DNA from 3 places in the Sphingomonas mangrovi genome. Region 3 is predicted to be linked to each of the others. Evidence: riboswitches for the same ligand, from Rfam matches in the RefSeq annotation. Region 3 holds a riboswitch; each other region holds the start of a gene.
What was found. A riboswitch is a leader RNA that binds a small molecule or an ion and turns the genes downstream of it on or off. The one in region 3 is predicted to bind cobalamin.
Positions count from the first base shown of each region.

Region 1 (4,919 bases), on a different contig from region 3:
ACAGCCTTATAGGCTTCCAGCGGCCAGGCGATCGTCTCGGCAGCGAGTGCCTGCGCCAAGTTGCCGCCGGATATGCAGCCATAGCCCTCGGCCGTGAGATCGCCGAGCATCGCCTCGGCCGAAGCGAGCGCGTCGAGACCTACGGCGTGCGCCATCTGATACGCCTTGCCGGGATAGGTCGAGAGCACGATCGCCAGCCGGCGCTCGTCAGCCCGCTTGCGGCCGAGCGCGACCCAGCCGCCGACGCGTTCGACGATTGCGGCGATGCGCTCGGGATCGGCGCGATGCTCGCGGCGCGCGAATTGCAGCGCTTGGTCGGGCGCGGTCGCTTCCTTGAAGCTGGCGACGCCGGCGAAGACGCGGCCGTCGACCTCCGGCAGCAAGACGTGCATCGCGAGGTCGGCGGGCGAGAGCCCGCGTGCCGCCTCGTCCCAGGCGGCGCGATCGGAGGTGGCGAGCGCCACCTGGAACACCGGCACCCCTGCGGCATCGAGCGGGCTGGTGTCGTCGGCGCCGCGTGCGGAGAAGGCGGTGGCGTTGACGATCGCGACCGGTGCCAGCGCCGCCGCCCAGCGCCGCAACCAGCCGCGCGCCTCGTCCTTCAAAGACGGTGCGAACAGCGCGACCACGTCGAACCCGCGTTCTTCAAACACGGTGTGAAGGGCGCGGATCGGATCGAGATCGGCGGCAGTGAGGTAGGAGCGGTAGAAGGTCAGCAGGATGCGCGGCTGCGTCGTGGTCAGCGCGAGCGCCGCCGGGCAGGTCGCACCCTCCGCAGGGCGCCACGCCCCCACTGCCGCGATCGGCCGAACCCCGCGTACCGGCGCCGCGTAAAGCCCGCCCGCAAGCGCCAGCTGCGCGAGCGCCGCCTGCGCCGCCACCTCGCCGCCGATTTCGCACAATGCCGACAGCCGCTGCACCGTCGAGGCGGGCAGAGTGGAGGCCGCCTCCAGCTGCGCATCGGGGCGGCCGTCCGCGGCGACCACCGCGAGCGCGATGCCGCGGGCACGCGCCAGCGCCTCGACCTGCTGGAGCCCGTAGCTCCAGTAGGACCTGCCGCCGATCAGCCGGATCAGGATCGCCTTCGCCGCCCCCAGCGTCCGCTCGACATAGGTGTCGACCGACAGCGGATGGGCGAGCTCGGCGAGGTTGGCGAGCCGCAGGCTCGGCAGCGGCGTCGCACTGCCGGCCGCGCGGCGCCAGCCGGCAGCGAACGCGCCCAAGTCGCTATCGGAGAAGGACAGTACCACGAGGTCCGCGGGGTTCTGGCCGAGATCGCGCGGGGTGGCGGTCTCCTCCAGCCCGTGGCTCTCGCGGAAGACGACGTGCATCGCGCGTCAGGCGTCCAGCGCCGCCTGGATCGCGGCGGCGTCGATGCGGTCGTGCTCGGCGATCACCACCAGTCGCGTCTCGCGGGTCTCGTCGGGGCGCCACGGGCGGTCGAACTGGGTACGCACGCGCGCGCCGACCGCCTGTACCAGCAGCCGCATCGGCTTGCCGGCGACCGCGGCATAGCCCTTGACCCGCAGGATGTCGCGGCTTGCCGCCAGCGCCTCGATCCGTTCGACCAGCGCGGCCGGATCGGCGATCTCGGCGCCCTGATAGACGAGGCTGTCGAAGTCGTCGTGCTCATGCTCCTCTTCGCCATCGTGGTGCGAGGGGCGGGCGGCGAGGTCGTTTTCCGCCGCGGCTTCGAGGCCGAGCACCACCGCCGGGTCGATGATCCCGTCGACCAGCTCGATCACCGGCAGCGGGCGCGGCGCCTCGGCGGCGATGGTCGCGCGGGCAGCGGCGATGCCCTCCGGCCCGGCGAGATCGGCCTTGGTCAGCAGCACCAGGTCGGCGCAGGCGAGCTGGTCCTCAAACACCTCCGATAAGGGCGTCTCATGGTCGATGCTAGGGTCGGCGAGGCGCTGCGCGTCGAGCGCCGCCACATCGGGGGCGAAGCGGCCGGCGGCGACCGCCTCGGCATCGGCCAGCGCGATCACCCCGTCGACGGTGATGCGCGAGCGGATCGCCGGCCAGTCGAACGCCTTGAGCAGCGGCTTGGGCAGCGCCAGCCCGGAGGTCTCGATCAGAATGTGGTCCGGGCGCGGATCGAGCGCGAGCAGCCGCTCGACCGTGGGGACGAAATCGTCGGCGACGGTGCAGCAGATGCAGCCGTTGGCGAGCTCGACGACATTCTCCTCGGGGCAGTCGGGGATGGCGCAGCCCTTCAGGATCTCCCCGTCGACGCCGAGCGTGCCGAACTCGTTGACCACTACGGCGAGCCGGCGGCCGCGCGCGTTGCGGATCAGGTGGCTGATGAGCGTGGTCTTGCCCGCGCCCAGAAAGCCGGTGACGATGGTGACGGGTGTCTTCGAAAGATCAGGCACGGTTGTTCCCCGCAGCGCCGCGGCAACGACAGCGGACGGGGCCGAACGTGCGGCCGGCAGGCGCCGACGGACGGGCGCTGTCCGACGCCCGCGACGCATGCCGATGCGGCCCCGGCCGCACAGCTTCGTCGCTCAGACGGAAGAACACCGTACCGCGACCATCCCCTGGATCGTGGCAAGAGCGACCCGTGCGCCGGCAGGTCTCCTGGCTCGCGGGTCGCCGCTCGGGGCTCAGCCTTCCCGGCGCGGGCGATGCCCGACACCAGTGGCCGCCCTCCCACCGGGAGAGCCCGTGCCCCTCGCTCGCCGCCTACAGTTGCAGGGACAGCCGCGGATTTGGGGCACAGCCCCGCACCGCATTCCCATTTCAGCCCTTCGCAGGGCACCGGCACGATCGAGAGGATCGGCAGCGCCGATCCCGCCGCAGCCTCTATCCGACTTCCCCGACGCTGCCAACATCCGCCGCAGTGGAAGCGCGCGGTCACATGGCGGCGGCGATATCCCCGGCAAGGAATGGGAATTCAAAGAAAACCTTGCAGGCCCAAAAGCATGTTTCCGGCGCAAGGCGACGGAGGGGCGCCTATTTTGCGTTTAGGCCGCAGGTCTCCGCAGGGGGTGCCGAGTCGGTGAGGGTGCCTGCATCGCGACAACGCGAGCGCGCACCCGCTGCTTGCCGCCAGCGTATCGGGCGGTGCTCATCAAGGGGGTTCCCATGCATCGTTTCCGCGTCGCCAGCCTGCTCACCGTCTCGTCGTTCGCGCTCGTGGCGCTGCCCGCCGCGGCTCAGCAGGCAAGCATCCCGGCCGAGGAGGCGCAGAACGCGCCCACCGCCGGCGCCGCGACACCCGAGGACGAGGGCAACGAGATCATCGTCACCGGCACCCGCGCCGAGGGGCGCACCCGGCTCGACAGTGCCTCGCCGGTCGACGTGCTGAGCGCGGCGAGCCTCCAGCGGCAGGGGACGACCGAGCTCGGCGCGGCGCTGGCCGCGGTGGCGCCCTCGATCGACTTCCCGCGTCCGGCGGCAAACGACGGCACCGATGCGATCCGCCCGGCGACGCTGCGCGGCCTGTCGCCCGATCAGACGCTGGTGCTGGTCAACGGCGTGCGCGGGCACACCTCGGCGCTGCTCAACACCAACGGCACCGTCGGCCGCGGCTCGGCCGCCGTCGACCTCAACACCATTCCCGTCACCGCGCTCGACCGGATCGAGGTGCTGCGCGACGGCGCCTCGGCGCAGTACGGCTCCGACGCGATCGCCGGCGTCGTCAACCTGCGGCTGCGCGAGGCCCGCGAGGGCGGCGGCGCCTCGGTGACCTACGGCTTCTACAACACGCAGGTCGACACCGCGCGCGGCAGCCGCGACGTGACCGGCGAGCCGACGGTGACCGCCTCGGCATGGCAGGGCATCGGCTTCGGCAGCGACGGCTTCCTGACGCTGTCGGGCGAATATACCAAGCGCGAGCCGACCAATCGCGCCGACTTCGACCCGCGCGTCACCCCGACCCGCATCACCGGCCGCTTCGGCGATCCGGAGGTCGACCAGTATTCGGTGTTCGCCAACGCCGGCACGTCGCTGGGCGACAGCTGGCGGCTGTACGGCTGGGCCGGCTATCAGGAGCGCGAGTCGGAGAGCGCGGCTTTCCCGCGGTTGCCGGGCGTCACCTCGGGCTACAGCAACGCCGCGTCGATCTACCTGAACGGCTTCCTGCCGCTGATCAACAGCAAGTCGCGCGACCTCAACTCCGCCCTGGGCGTGAAGGGGGAGGTCGCCGGCTGGAACGTCGACCTCAACGTCAGCTACGGACGCAACAAGATCGATTTCCGCACGCTGAACTCCGCCAACTTCTCCTATGGCACGGATACGCCGACCGACTTCTACGACGGCGCGCTCGTCTACGATCAGTGGGTTGCGGGCGTCGACGTGACGCGCAGCTTCGACGTGTTCCAGTCGCTCAACGTCGCCTTCGGCATCGAGGGCCGCCGTGAGGGGTACAAGATCGAGGCAGGCGAACGCGCGTCCTACGGCTATCCGGAAACGGGCGCGGTACCGGGCGCGGCACCCGGCGCTCAGGGCTTCGGCGGCTTCTCGCCACTGAACGAGATCGAGCGCAGCCGCCGCAACGGCAGCGTCTATGTCGACGTGGAAGCGCAGGTCACCGACAAGCTGCTGGTCGGCGTCGCCGGCCGGGCGGAGGACTATTCGGACTTCGGCTCGACCGCCACGGGTAAGCTGTCGGCACGCTACGACCTCGCCGACTGGCTGGCGCTGCGTGGCACGGCCTCGACCGGCTTCCGCGCGCCGTCGCTCCAGCAGCAGTATTTCACCCAGATCGCGCAGGTGATTCAGAACGGCGCGCCGGTCCAGACCGGCACCTATCCGTCGACCGATCCGGTTGCGGCGGCCCTCGGTGGCCTGCCGCTCGATGCGGAGAAGTCGACCAACCTCTCGGCCGGCTTCGTCGTCCGCGTCGGCGGGTTCGACCTGACCGTCGACGCCTATCGCATCCACATCCGCGACCAGATCGGTCTGTCGGAGAACCT
Region 1 covers NZ_JBIUCZ010000006.1:28,252-33,170, reverse strand. Annotated here, with positions in the region: gene cobN (cobaltochelatase subunit CobN) at 1-1,331, opposite strand, end outside; gene cobW (cobalamin biosynthesis protein CobW) at 1,338-2,375, opposite strand; cobalamin riboswitch at 2,554-2,780, opposite strand; gene ACBY01_RS04810 (TonB-dependent receptor plug domain-containing protein) at 3,088-4,919, shown strand, end outside.
Region 1: it holds a riboswitch for cobalamin, as region 3 does, so the genes downstream of both, cobW (cobalamin biosynthesis protein CobW) here and ACBY01_RS04225 (TonB-dependent receptor plug domain-containing protein) in region 3, are expected to answer to the same signal.

Region 2 (4,919 bases), on a different contig from region 3:
CCGGACCGGCCGATCGTCGCCGACCGCGCACTCGCCCAGGCGCTCACCAACCTGTTCGACAATGCGGTCGAGGCGGGCGCGCAGGCGATCACCCTGGTGGCGGTGATGGACGGCCCTATATTGATCCTGGCGGTGCGCGACGACGGCCGCGGCTTTCGCGAGGATCTGCTCGCCACCGTGGGCCAGCCGTATCGCACCAGCAAGCAGAGCGGCGGACTGGGGCTGTTCCTGGCGACGAACGTGCTGCGGACACTGGGCGGAACGCTGGCGGCGCAGAACCGCGCGGCCGGGGGTGCGGAGGTGGTGCTGTCGCTGCCGATCGCCTCGCTGGCGCTGGAGGAGAGCGAATGACCGACCGCAGGCTGCTGATCGTCGAGGACGACGCCGTCTTCGCGCGTACGCTCGCGCGGTCGTTCGAGCGGCGGGGCTATCGCTGCGAGATGATCGCCGAGCTTGAGCATCTGCCCGACGTCGTCGCCGCCTTCGCGCCCGAGTTCGCGGTGGTCGACCTGCGGCTGGGCGGCGGCTCCGGCCTTGCCTGCGTCCAGCAGCTCCACGCCGCCGATCCGACGATGCGGATCGTGGTGCTGACCGGCTTCGCGAGCATCGCCACCGCGGTCGAGGCGATCAAGCTGGGCGCCACCAACTATCTGACCAAACCGTCGCACACCGACGAGATCGAGGCGGCGTTCGACCGGCCGCAGGGCGATGCGGAGGTGGAGGTCTCGGCGACCCCGACCTCGATCAAGACGGTGGAGTGGGAGCACATCCATCAGACGCTCGCCGCCAGCGACTTCAACGTGTCGGAGGCGGCGCGCCGGCTGGGCATGCACCGCCGTACGCTGGCTCGAAAGCTGGAGAAGCGGCACCTCTCCTAGGGGCCATCCCGCGCTTGACCCGGGGGGCAACGGCGCCGACTGCGCGTGCAGCAACCGCGGAGGACGATGTTGGAGCAGGATCAGGACGAACGCCACAACGCCAAGATGCGCAAGGTGCAGCTCGCGCGGCAGGCGATGATGGCGACCAAGACGATCGAGAAGGGGCTGCTGATCGTCTACACCGGCCCCGGCAAGGGCAAGACCACCGCCGCCTTCGGCATGGCGATGCGCGCGATCGGCCACGGGATGAAGGTCGGGATCGTCCAGTTCGTGAAGGGCGCGATGGACACCGGCGAGAAGGCGGTGTTCGATGCGCTGTCCGACCATCTCGAGTTCCGCCGCATGGGCGAGGGGTTCACCTGGGACACGCAGGACCGCGCGCGCGACATCGCCGTCGCGCGCACCGCCTGGGACGAGGTGCGGCGGATGCTCGCCGATCCGAGCTACGACATGGTGATCGCCGACGAGCTCAACATCGTGCTGCGCTACGATTATCTGCCGGTCGACGAGGTGCTGGCCGCCGCCGCCGCGCGCGGGCCGATGCAGCACTTCGTCGTCACCGGGCGCAATGCGCCGCAGCCGCTGGTCGACACCGCCGATCTGGTCACCGAGATGACGCAGGTGAAACACCCGTTCCGCAGCGGGGTGAAGGCGCAGGCTGGCATCGAGTTTTGACCTGCCGCAATAGTGCCGGGGTGGTCGCGCCGCGCGATTGACCGGGTGCGGCGGCGGGTCTACCCCGCGGCCTGCGACAGGTTCCCCGGCGACGGGGTGAAAAGGGAACGGGAAAACCCCGGCTGCCCCTGCAACTGTATTCGGCGAGCCACCGCGCCACACGCCATTGGGGTATGCCCTGAGAAGGCGGCGCGGACCGGCACAGACCCGCAAGCCAGGAGACCTGCCTGCCGCAGTCGTCCTTCGATCGGCCAGGGTGCGCCGGGCGGACGGGGTCACCCCGAGCGACGACATCGCCAGCCCGCGTGCCTGCGGGGGCGGGGACGCGCGTCCTCTTCCCTGCTGTGGCGGGCGCTGCATGTTGAAGGGGGTTGCCCATGATCCGTATTCTCGCGCCGTTGCCGCTTCTACCGTTGCCGCTGCTGCTGTCCGTTCCCGCGCTCGGGCAGGAGGCGCCGGCGCCCGATGCCGCCGCGGAACCGACGTCCGACGCCATCGTCGTCACCGCCACCCGCACGCCCATCGCGGCCGATCGCGTCGCCGCTTCGGTGACCGTGCTCGACAAGGCGGCGATCGACCGCGCGCAGGACCTGAGCGTCGCCGACCTGCTGGTGCGTACGCCGGGCGTCACCCTGTCGCGCAACGGCGGCTACGGCACCGCCACCTCGCTGCGCATCCGCGGGGCGGAGACCGACCAGACGGTGGTGGTGATCGACGGCGTCAAGCTCAACGATCCGTCCGCGACCGGCGGCGGCTACAACTTCGCCAACCTCTTGGTGGGCGACGCCTCGCGGATCGAGGTGCTGCGCGGCGCCCAGTCGATCCTGTGGGGCAGCCAGGCGATCGGCGGCGTCGTCAACGTCGTCACGCCGCTGCCGGAAGGGCCGCTGGAGGGCAGCTTCGACGTGGAGGCCGGATCGCGCGACACGGTCAGCGCGCGTGCGGCGCTCGGCGGCCGCACCGGGCCGCTCGCCTGGCGGATCGGCGGCCAGAGCTTCGTCACCGACGGCATCTCCGCGGTCGCGCCGGACTTCGGCGGGCGCGAGCGCGATGGCTACCACAACCGTAGCCTGCAGGGGCGCGCGCTGCTCGATCTCGCCACCGGCGTCAGCGCGGAAGTGCGCGGCTATTACTCGACCGGCCGGGTCGAAATCGACGGCTTCGCCGGCGACAGCCTCGACTATTCCGACAATCGCGAGTTCGTCGGCTATGCCGGGTTGAACGTCGCGCTGCTCGACGGCCGGCTGCGCAACCGCTTCGGCTATGGCTACACCGACACCGACCGCGACAGCTACGCGCGCGAACCGGTGCGGACCAAGACCTTCGATGCGGCCGGGCGCAACCGCCGGTTCGAATATCAGGGCAGCTTCGCCATCGCGACCGGCTGGGACGCGGTGTTCGGCGTCGAGAACGAGCGCTCGCGCTTCCGCTCGGTCTCACCCACCGGCGGCGTCGACGAGCCCGCGCGCGGCAAGGCCGAGCTGACCGGCTTCTACGGTCAGGTCAACGGCACGCTCGTCGACGGGCTGACGCTGACCGGCGGCGTTCGCCACGATGATCACAACCGCTACGGCGGCAAGACGCTGCTGGCCGGCGGGGCGGTGTGGGCGCTGCCCACCGGCACGCTGCTGCGCGCGAGCTATTCCGAAGGCTTCAAGGCGCCGTCGCTCTATCAGCTCTTCTCCGAATACGGCAATCAGGCGCTCGATCCCGAGCGGGCGAAGAGCTGGGAGGCGGGCGTCGAACAGCGGCTGCTCGACGGCGCGCTGACGCTGGGCGCCACCTATTTCGAGCGGCGGACCCGCGACCAGATCGACTATATCAGCTGCACGAGCACGGCCGATCCGCTGTGCGTGACGCCGGGGACCGAGACGGCGCGCTGGGGCTATTACGACAACATCGCCCGTGCCTTCGCCCGCGGCGTCGAGGCGAGCGCTGCCGCCCGGCTAGGCAGCCGAGTCCTGCTCGACGGCAACTACAGCTGGATCGAGGCGGAGAACCGCTCGGGCGACGCCAATGACGGCAACTGGCTGGCACGGCGTCCGCGCCACGCCGCCAACGCCTCGGCCACCTATACGCTGCCGCAGGGGCCGTCGCTCGGCGTGGCGCTGCGCTGGGCGGGCAAGAGCTTCGACGATCTCGCCAACCGTACCCGGCTCGATGACTATACGCTGGTCGACCTGCGCGGCGAGCTGCCGCTGAGCGATGCGGTGCGCCTGTTCGCGCGCGTCGAGAACCTGTTCGACGAGGACTATGCCACCGCCAACCGCTACAACACGCTGGGCCGCAGCGTGTATGCGGGGTTCCGCGGGCGCTTCTGAGGAGACGCGAGATGACGCAAGTTGCTTCGGTGCGGAGCGCCTCGACGCTGTGGATCATGCTGCTGACGCTGGCGAGTGTCGCGACCACGCTGGCGCTGAAATGCGCGACGCCGTTTCCCGCTCTCGCAGCCCTCGCCGCGGTGCACATGCGCCGCAGCGACGGCATCGCGCTGATGCTCGTCGCCTGGGGGGCGAGCCAGCTCGTCGGCTTCTGCCTGCTCGACTATCCGACCACCGCCAACACCTTCGGCTGGGGGGCGGCGATGGGTGCCGCCGCGGTGGCGGGAGCAGTCGCGGCGCACGCTGCTGCCGCACGCCTCCGCAGCGGGCTGCTGGTGTCGCTGGCGGCGAGCTATGTCGCGGCGTTCGTGGTGTTCAAGGTCGTAACTCTGCTCGCCTCGCTGGGGCTGCACGGTGGCGGCGGGGCGTTCGCAGCCGACGTGCTGGTGCGCCAGTTCGCCCGCAACGCCGCGATCCTGGTCGGGCTGCTCGGGATCTATCAGCTGCTCACCGCGGCCGGCGTCCCTGCCGTCCAGTGCGAGCGCGTGCCGGCATGATGCTGAAACCGGTCGCGGACGGGCCCGCGGTGGTGGCGTGTAATACCTGCCGCTTCTCCGCCGACGCGCGCGAGGACGATGAGGGGCGGCGCGGCGGCGCGCGGCTGGTCGAGGCGCTGCGCAGCGTCCAGGCGAGCGATCCCGCCTATGCCGAAGTCGCGGTGCAGGAGATGCCGTGCCTGTTCGCCTGCACCGACTTCTGCACCATCCACCTCCGTGCGCCCGGCAAGGTCGGCTACGTTCTCGGCCGCTTCACGCCCGACGAGGAGGCGGCGCGGGCGATCCTCGACTACGCCCGGCTCTATGCCGAGAGCGAAGCGGGGCAGGTGCCGTTCCGCCAGTGGCCGGCGGGGGTGAAGGGGCATTTCCTCACCCGCACGCCGCCGGCGGGCTACGTCGTCGAATGAGCGGGTTCGCATCGCCCCACGCCTTCGAGCAGGCGCTCCACGGCCTTCGCGCGCCGGACGATGCGGCGCGCGAAGCGGCGG
Region 2 covers NZ_JBIUCZ010000027.1:27,203-32,121, forward strand. Annotated here, with positions in the region: gene ACBY01_RS12850 (ATP-binding protein) at 1-351, shown strand, start outside; gene ACBY01_RS12855 (response regulator transcription factor) at 348-878, shown strand; gene cobO (cob(I)yrinic acid a,c-diamide adenosyltransferase) at 945-1,553, shown strand; cobalamin riboswitch at 1,615-1,798, shown strand; gene ACBY01_RS12865 (TonB-dependent receptor plug domain-containing protein) at 1,931-3,874, shown strand; gene ACBY01_RS12870 (hypothetical protein) at 3,886-4,431, shown strand; gene ACBY01_RS12875 (DUF1636 domain-containing protein) at 4,431-4,838, shown strand; gene cobT (nicotinate-nucleotide--dimethylbenzimidazole phosphoribosyltransferase) at 4,835-4,919, shown strand, end outside.
Region 2: it holds a riboswitch for cobalamin, as region 3 does, so the genes downstream of both, ACBY01_RS12865 (TonB-dependent receptor plug domain-containing protein) here and ACBY01_RS04225 (TonB-dependent receptor plug domain-containing protein) in region 3, are expected to answer to the same signal.

Region 3 (4,919 bases):
TGGAATTGCTGCCCGAACAATGTCGTGCCGCCCGCGGGCTGCTCAACTGGACCCAGGCGGAGCTCGCCGGCCGCGCGGGCGTGTCGCGCAGCACCGTGCGCGACTTCGAAGGCGAGCGCCACGACCTTCATCGCTCGACCGAGGCGCTGCTGCTGCGCAGCTTCGACGACGCCGGGGTCGAGATGCTCTCCGACACCGGGGTCGGCGTCCGCCTGCGGAAGGCCGCGGCCTGAGGCGTGACAAAATGTTGCTGAGGGCGGCGGGCAGCCGTCGCAGCGAACCACCCTTCCGCTGGGACGTTTAACCGCCGGTGCGATTCGGAAGGGGACCCCGATGAACAGGCTCGATCGTCGCTCGCTTCTCGCCGGCGCCACCGGCATGGCCGGGCTCGCTGCCGCCGCGCCGGCCTTGGCGCAGGACCTCGCCGGCACCGCGCCGTTGCCGAGGAACCCGCCCGGCGGCCGCTGGCGTCCACCCGGCCGCTTCGGGATGGGCGGAACGCAGGTTGGCAGCAACCATTTCTCGACGCCGCTCGAACAGGCGCTCGGCACGCTGAAGGCGGCGTGGGATGCCGGCGTGCGCTATTTCGACACCTCGCCCTGGTACGGGCTGGGCCTGTCGGAGCGACGGTTCGGCGCCTTCTTCGACGACAAGCCGCGCGACAGCTATGTGCTCTCGACGAAGGTCGGGCGCGTGCTGGTGCCCGACGCGGCAGTTGCGGGCACCAAGGTCGGCGGGTGGAAACAGGTGCCGCCGATGCGCCACGAATACGACTATTCCGCCGCCGGTACGCGCCGATCGATCGAGCAGAGCCTCCAGCGGCTGGGCATGGCGCGCATCGACATCGTGTTCGTCCACGACCTGTCGCCCGACAACCGCGACCTCGGCGACGACTGGACCCGCCGGTTCGAGCAGGCCCGCACCGGCGCGTTCCCCGAACTGACGCGCATGCGCGAGGAGGGGCTGATCAAGGCGTGGGGGCTGGGGGTGAACACGCTCCCGCCGGCGCTGCGCGCGTTCGAGGTGGCCGATCCCGATATCATCCTCTCGGCGACGCAATATTCGCTCGCCAAACATCGCGACGCGCTTCGGCAGCTGATGCCGGTCGCGGCCAAGCGCGGCGCGTCGATCGTCGTGGGCGCGCCGCTCAACGACGGCTTCCTCGCCGGCGGCAACCGCTTCAACTACGGTCCGATCCCTGAGGATATGCGGGCCAAGCGCAGCCGCCTCGCCGCACTCGCGCAGGCGCATGGCACGGATTTGAGGACGGCGGCGCTTCACTTCGCCCTGGCGCATCCCACCGTATCGGCAATCATTCCCGGCGCGCGCTCCGCGACGCAGGTCGCCCAGAACGCCGCATCGGTCCGCACCACCGTGCCGGCAGCCTTCTGGGCGGCGTGCAAGGACGAGAAGCTGATCGAGCCGGACGCACCGGTGCCGGCCTGATCCTGGGGTTGGCCGAACACCTACCCAAGTAGAGCGCACCGGCGCTACTTGCGGAGATCGTTGTTCTTGCGTACCAGCGCGCCGTTTCGCGGACGGTTCTTCCGGGCGCGGAACGAAGATCGCGTCGGTGCCTCGAGAGAGGCTTAAAAGGGAATGCGGTGAGGGGAGTGCTTCCCGAAGCCGCGGCTGTCCCTGCAACTGTAAGCGGCGAGCGCGATGCATAGGCTCCTCTCGAGGGAGCGGCCACTGGGCCGGACGGTCGTCCGCGAGGCCTGGGAAGGCATGCATCAAGCGACGACCCGCGAGCCAGGATACCTGCCGGCGTCTGGTCGCTCTTGCTTCGGTCCAGGGGATGGCCGCGGCACGGTGAACTCCGTCTGAGCGACGAACACGCGGCAGGGGCCGCATCGGTTCGTCCGACGGGCGCCGCGGCGTCCGCCCGTAGGCGCGCGCCGACCGTTCGTGTGACGGCACGCCCCCGCCCATCGTCGAGCGACGCCGGGGGGCACAGGAATGGATTTCACTACCGCATCGCGGATCGCGCTCGCGACCGCGCTTTTCACCACCATCGCGAGCGGCGCACACGCGCAGGACGCCGGAGGCGACGACATCGTCGTCGTCGGCCAGAGCCTGGAAGAGACGCTCCCGCAGGAGCTGTCGCGCTACGGCAGCGATCTTGAGACGGTCACCGCCGAGCAGGTGCGCGACCGCGGCAGCGTCGATGTCGCCACCGCGCTGCAGGCGGTGCCGGGCCTGTACGTTATGCCCGGATCGGGCCCGTTTAGCTACGTCGACGTCGCGCTCCAGGGATCGCGCACGCAGGACGTGCTGTGGACGGTCGACGGCATCCGCATCAACAACCGGCTGTACGGCGGAACCTCCCCCAACGACACGCTGCCGGCCAGCATGATCGAGCGCGTCGAGGTGCTGAAGGGCGGCGAGAGCCTGTTCTACGGGACGCAGGCCGCGGCGGGGGTGATCAACGTCGTCACCCGCGGCTTCACCGACGCCTTCGACGGCGAGGTGGCGGGCGCCGTCGACAGCTTCGGCGGCACCGCCATCGACGGCTACGCGCGCGGCAGCATCGGCGCGCATCGCTTCGTCGCCTATGCCTCGCGCAATGAGAGCGAAGGCTACCGCCCGTACAGCGTGATGCAGCCGAGCGCGACCGACCGTCGCCGTGGCTATCGGCTGTGGTCGGTCGGCGGCAAGTACCAGATCGACGTCGCCGCCGACCTGCGCCTCAACCTCCAGTATCAGCATACCGACGCGAAGCTCGACAATCTGTCGCCGGCGCGGACCAACCGCAGCCGCAACGACCGCAACGAGGAGATCGCGAGCGCACGGCTCGACTATACCGGCAGCGACGCCGTCCAGTTCTTCCTGAAGGGCTATTTCCACGACTGGAAGACGGCCTATGTCCAGATCCGCAACCCGGTTCCCGCCGGACCGCCGATCACCGTCTATCCGGAGGGCACCTTCTGGGGCTACCAGGATTACGGCGGCAGCGCCGTGGTCAAGCTCCACCCGCATCGCGGGCTGGAATATCTGGTCGGCTACGACTTCCAGAACTTCAACGGCCGCGACGACGTGCTGCTGATCGGCAAGACCAGCGAGCAGGTCCATGCCGGCATCCTGCAGCTGCGCACCACTGACGAACTGAGCGAGCGCGCCCGGCTGAGCGCGGGGCTGCGCCACAACGAGACCGCCGGCACGAAGAAGACGATCTGGAACGTGAGCGGCCGCGCCGAGCTGACCGACACGCTGTACGTCGAAGGGACGGGGGGCACGTCGTTCGTGCTGCCGGACGCATCGTCGCTCTACGGCATCGACCCGTGTTGCGAGGTCGGCAACCCGAACCTTAAGGCCGAACAGAGCTTCGGCTTCAACCTGACGGCGGGGGGCAGCGTCGCGCTGGGCGTCGCGACGGTCGCGTGGAAGGCCGGCTACTTCCACCGCGACGTGACCGACCTGATCGACGCGACCTACGACGATCCGGCCTTCCCGAACGGCACCTACGTCAACGTCGACGACAAGGTGCGGGTGCGCGGTGCCGAGGCCCAGCTCGACGCGGCGCTCGGTCGCGACTGGCACGTCAACGCCAGCTACACCTATTCACGCGTCCGTAACGAAGGCGCAACGACGCAGCGCGACCGCTCGCCGGCGCAGTTCGCCAAGGGGGCGATCGTCTATGCCCCCGTCGAGCGGCGGTTCGGCGCCAATGTGGCGGTCAGCTGGATCGGCGACGTCTATTCCTCGCCCTCTGGCTTCGCGCGGCAGAACTACGGCAACTACGCGCTGGTCGACCTCGGGGCGCACGTCTTCCTCGACGCCGCGCGGCGCAACCGCTTCGGGATCAACGTCGAGAACCTGACCGGCGAGGATTATGCCACCCGCGGCTTCGGCTCGGCGGCGGCGGACGATGGCGGGCGCTTCCTCTACTTCACCCGCGGCGTCCCGCGGACGCTGCGCGTGCGCTACAGCCTCGGCTTCTGAGGCGGCGATGCCACGCCCCGTCCTGATCCTGCATCGCTGGCTCGGCGTGTTCGTCGGCGCGCTGATGACGCTGTGGTGCCTATCCGGCTTCGTCATGATGTACGTCGACTATCCGCGCCTGGCGCCGGCGGAGCAGGGGCGCGGGCTCGCGCCCCTGCGCCTGCCCGACCGCGCCGCGCTCGCACGGGTCGACCTGCCCGCGGACACGCCGCTCGCGTCGGCGCGGCTGGAGATGCTGGCGGGGCGGCCGGTGCTGCGGATCGTGCCCGCGCTCGATCCGACACGGCCGATCGCCCAGTTGCGCGCGAGCCCCGCCAGCTACGATCTCGCCACCGGCGAGCCGCTCATGCCCCTGCAACCCGACGAGATCCATGCGGTCGCGGCGGACTTCGCGGCACGGACCGGGATCCAGGGGTCGCCCGCGCGGGTGGCGGAGACGGGGATCGACCAGTGGACGGTGCAGACCTTCCAGCGCAACCGGCCGCTCTATCGCGTCAACTTCGCCGATCCGGCCGGCACCGTCCTCTACGTAGCCGGTGCGAGCGGCGAGGCGGTGCAGCGGACGACGCGCTTCCAGCGCTTCTGGGGCTGGCTGGGCGCCGTGCCGCACTGGCTCTACCCGACGCTGCTGCGCCAGGACGGCGCGGCGTGGAGCCAGGTGGTGATCTGGACCTCGCTGGCCGGCTGCTTCCTGACGGGGACGGGCCTGTGGGTCGGCATCGCGCGCCTCCGTCGGCGGCGCGACGGCAGCGTCGGCTCGCCCTACCGCGGACTGTGGTGGTGGCACCATATGGCCGGGCTGTTCTTCGGGGTGCTGACGCTCAGCTGGGTGGCGAGCGGGCTGTTCTCGATGAACCCTTGGGGCTTCCTCGACAGCAGCGCCGGGCCCGCCGAACGCCAGCGGCTGGCGGGCACCGTCCGCTGGGATGCGGTGCGGTCGGGGCTGATGCGAATGGACGCGGTGCCGCCGGGCACCG
Region 3 covers NZ_JBIUCZ010000005.1:33,883-38,801, forward strand. Annotated here, with positions in the region: gene ACBY01_RS04215 (helix-turn-helix transcriptional regulator) at 1-233, shown strand, start outside; gene ACBY01_RS04220 (aldo/keto reductase) at 334-1,446, shown strand; cobalamin riboswitch at 1,555-1,783, shown strand; gene ACBY01_RS04225 (TonB-dependent receptor plug domain-containing protein) at 1,960-3,942, shown strand; gene ACBY01_RS04230 (peptidase) at 3,950-4,919, shown strand, end outside.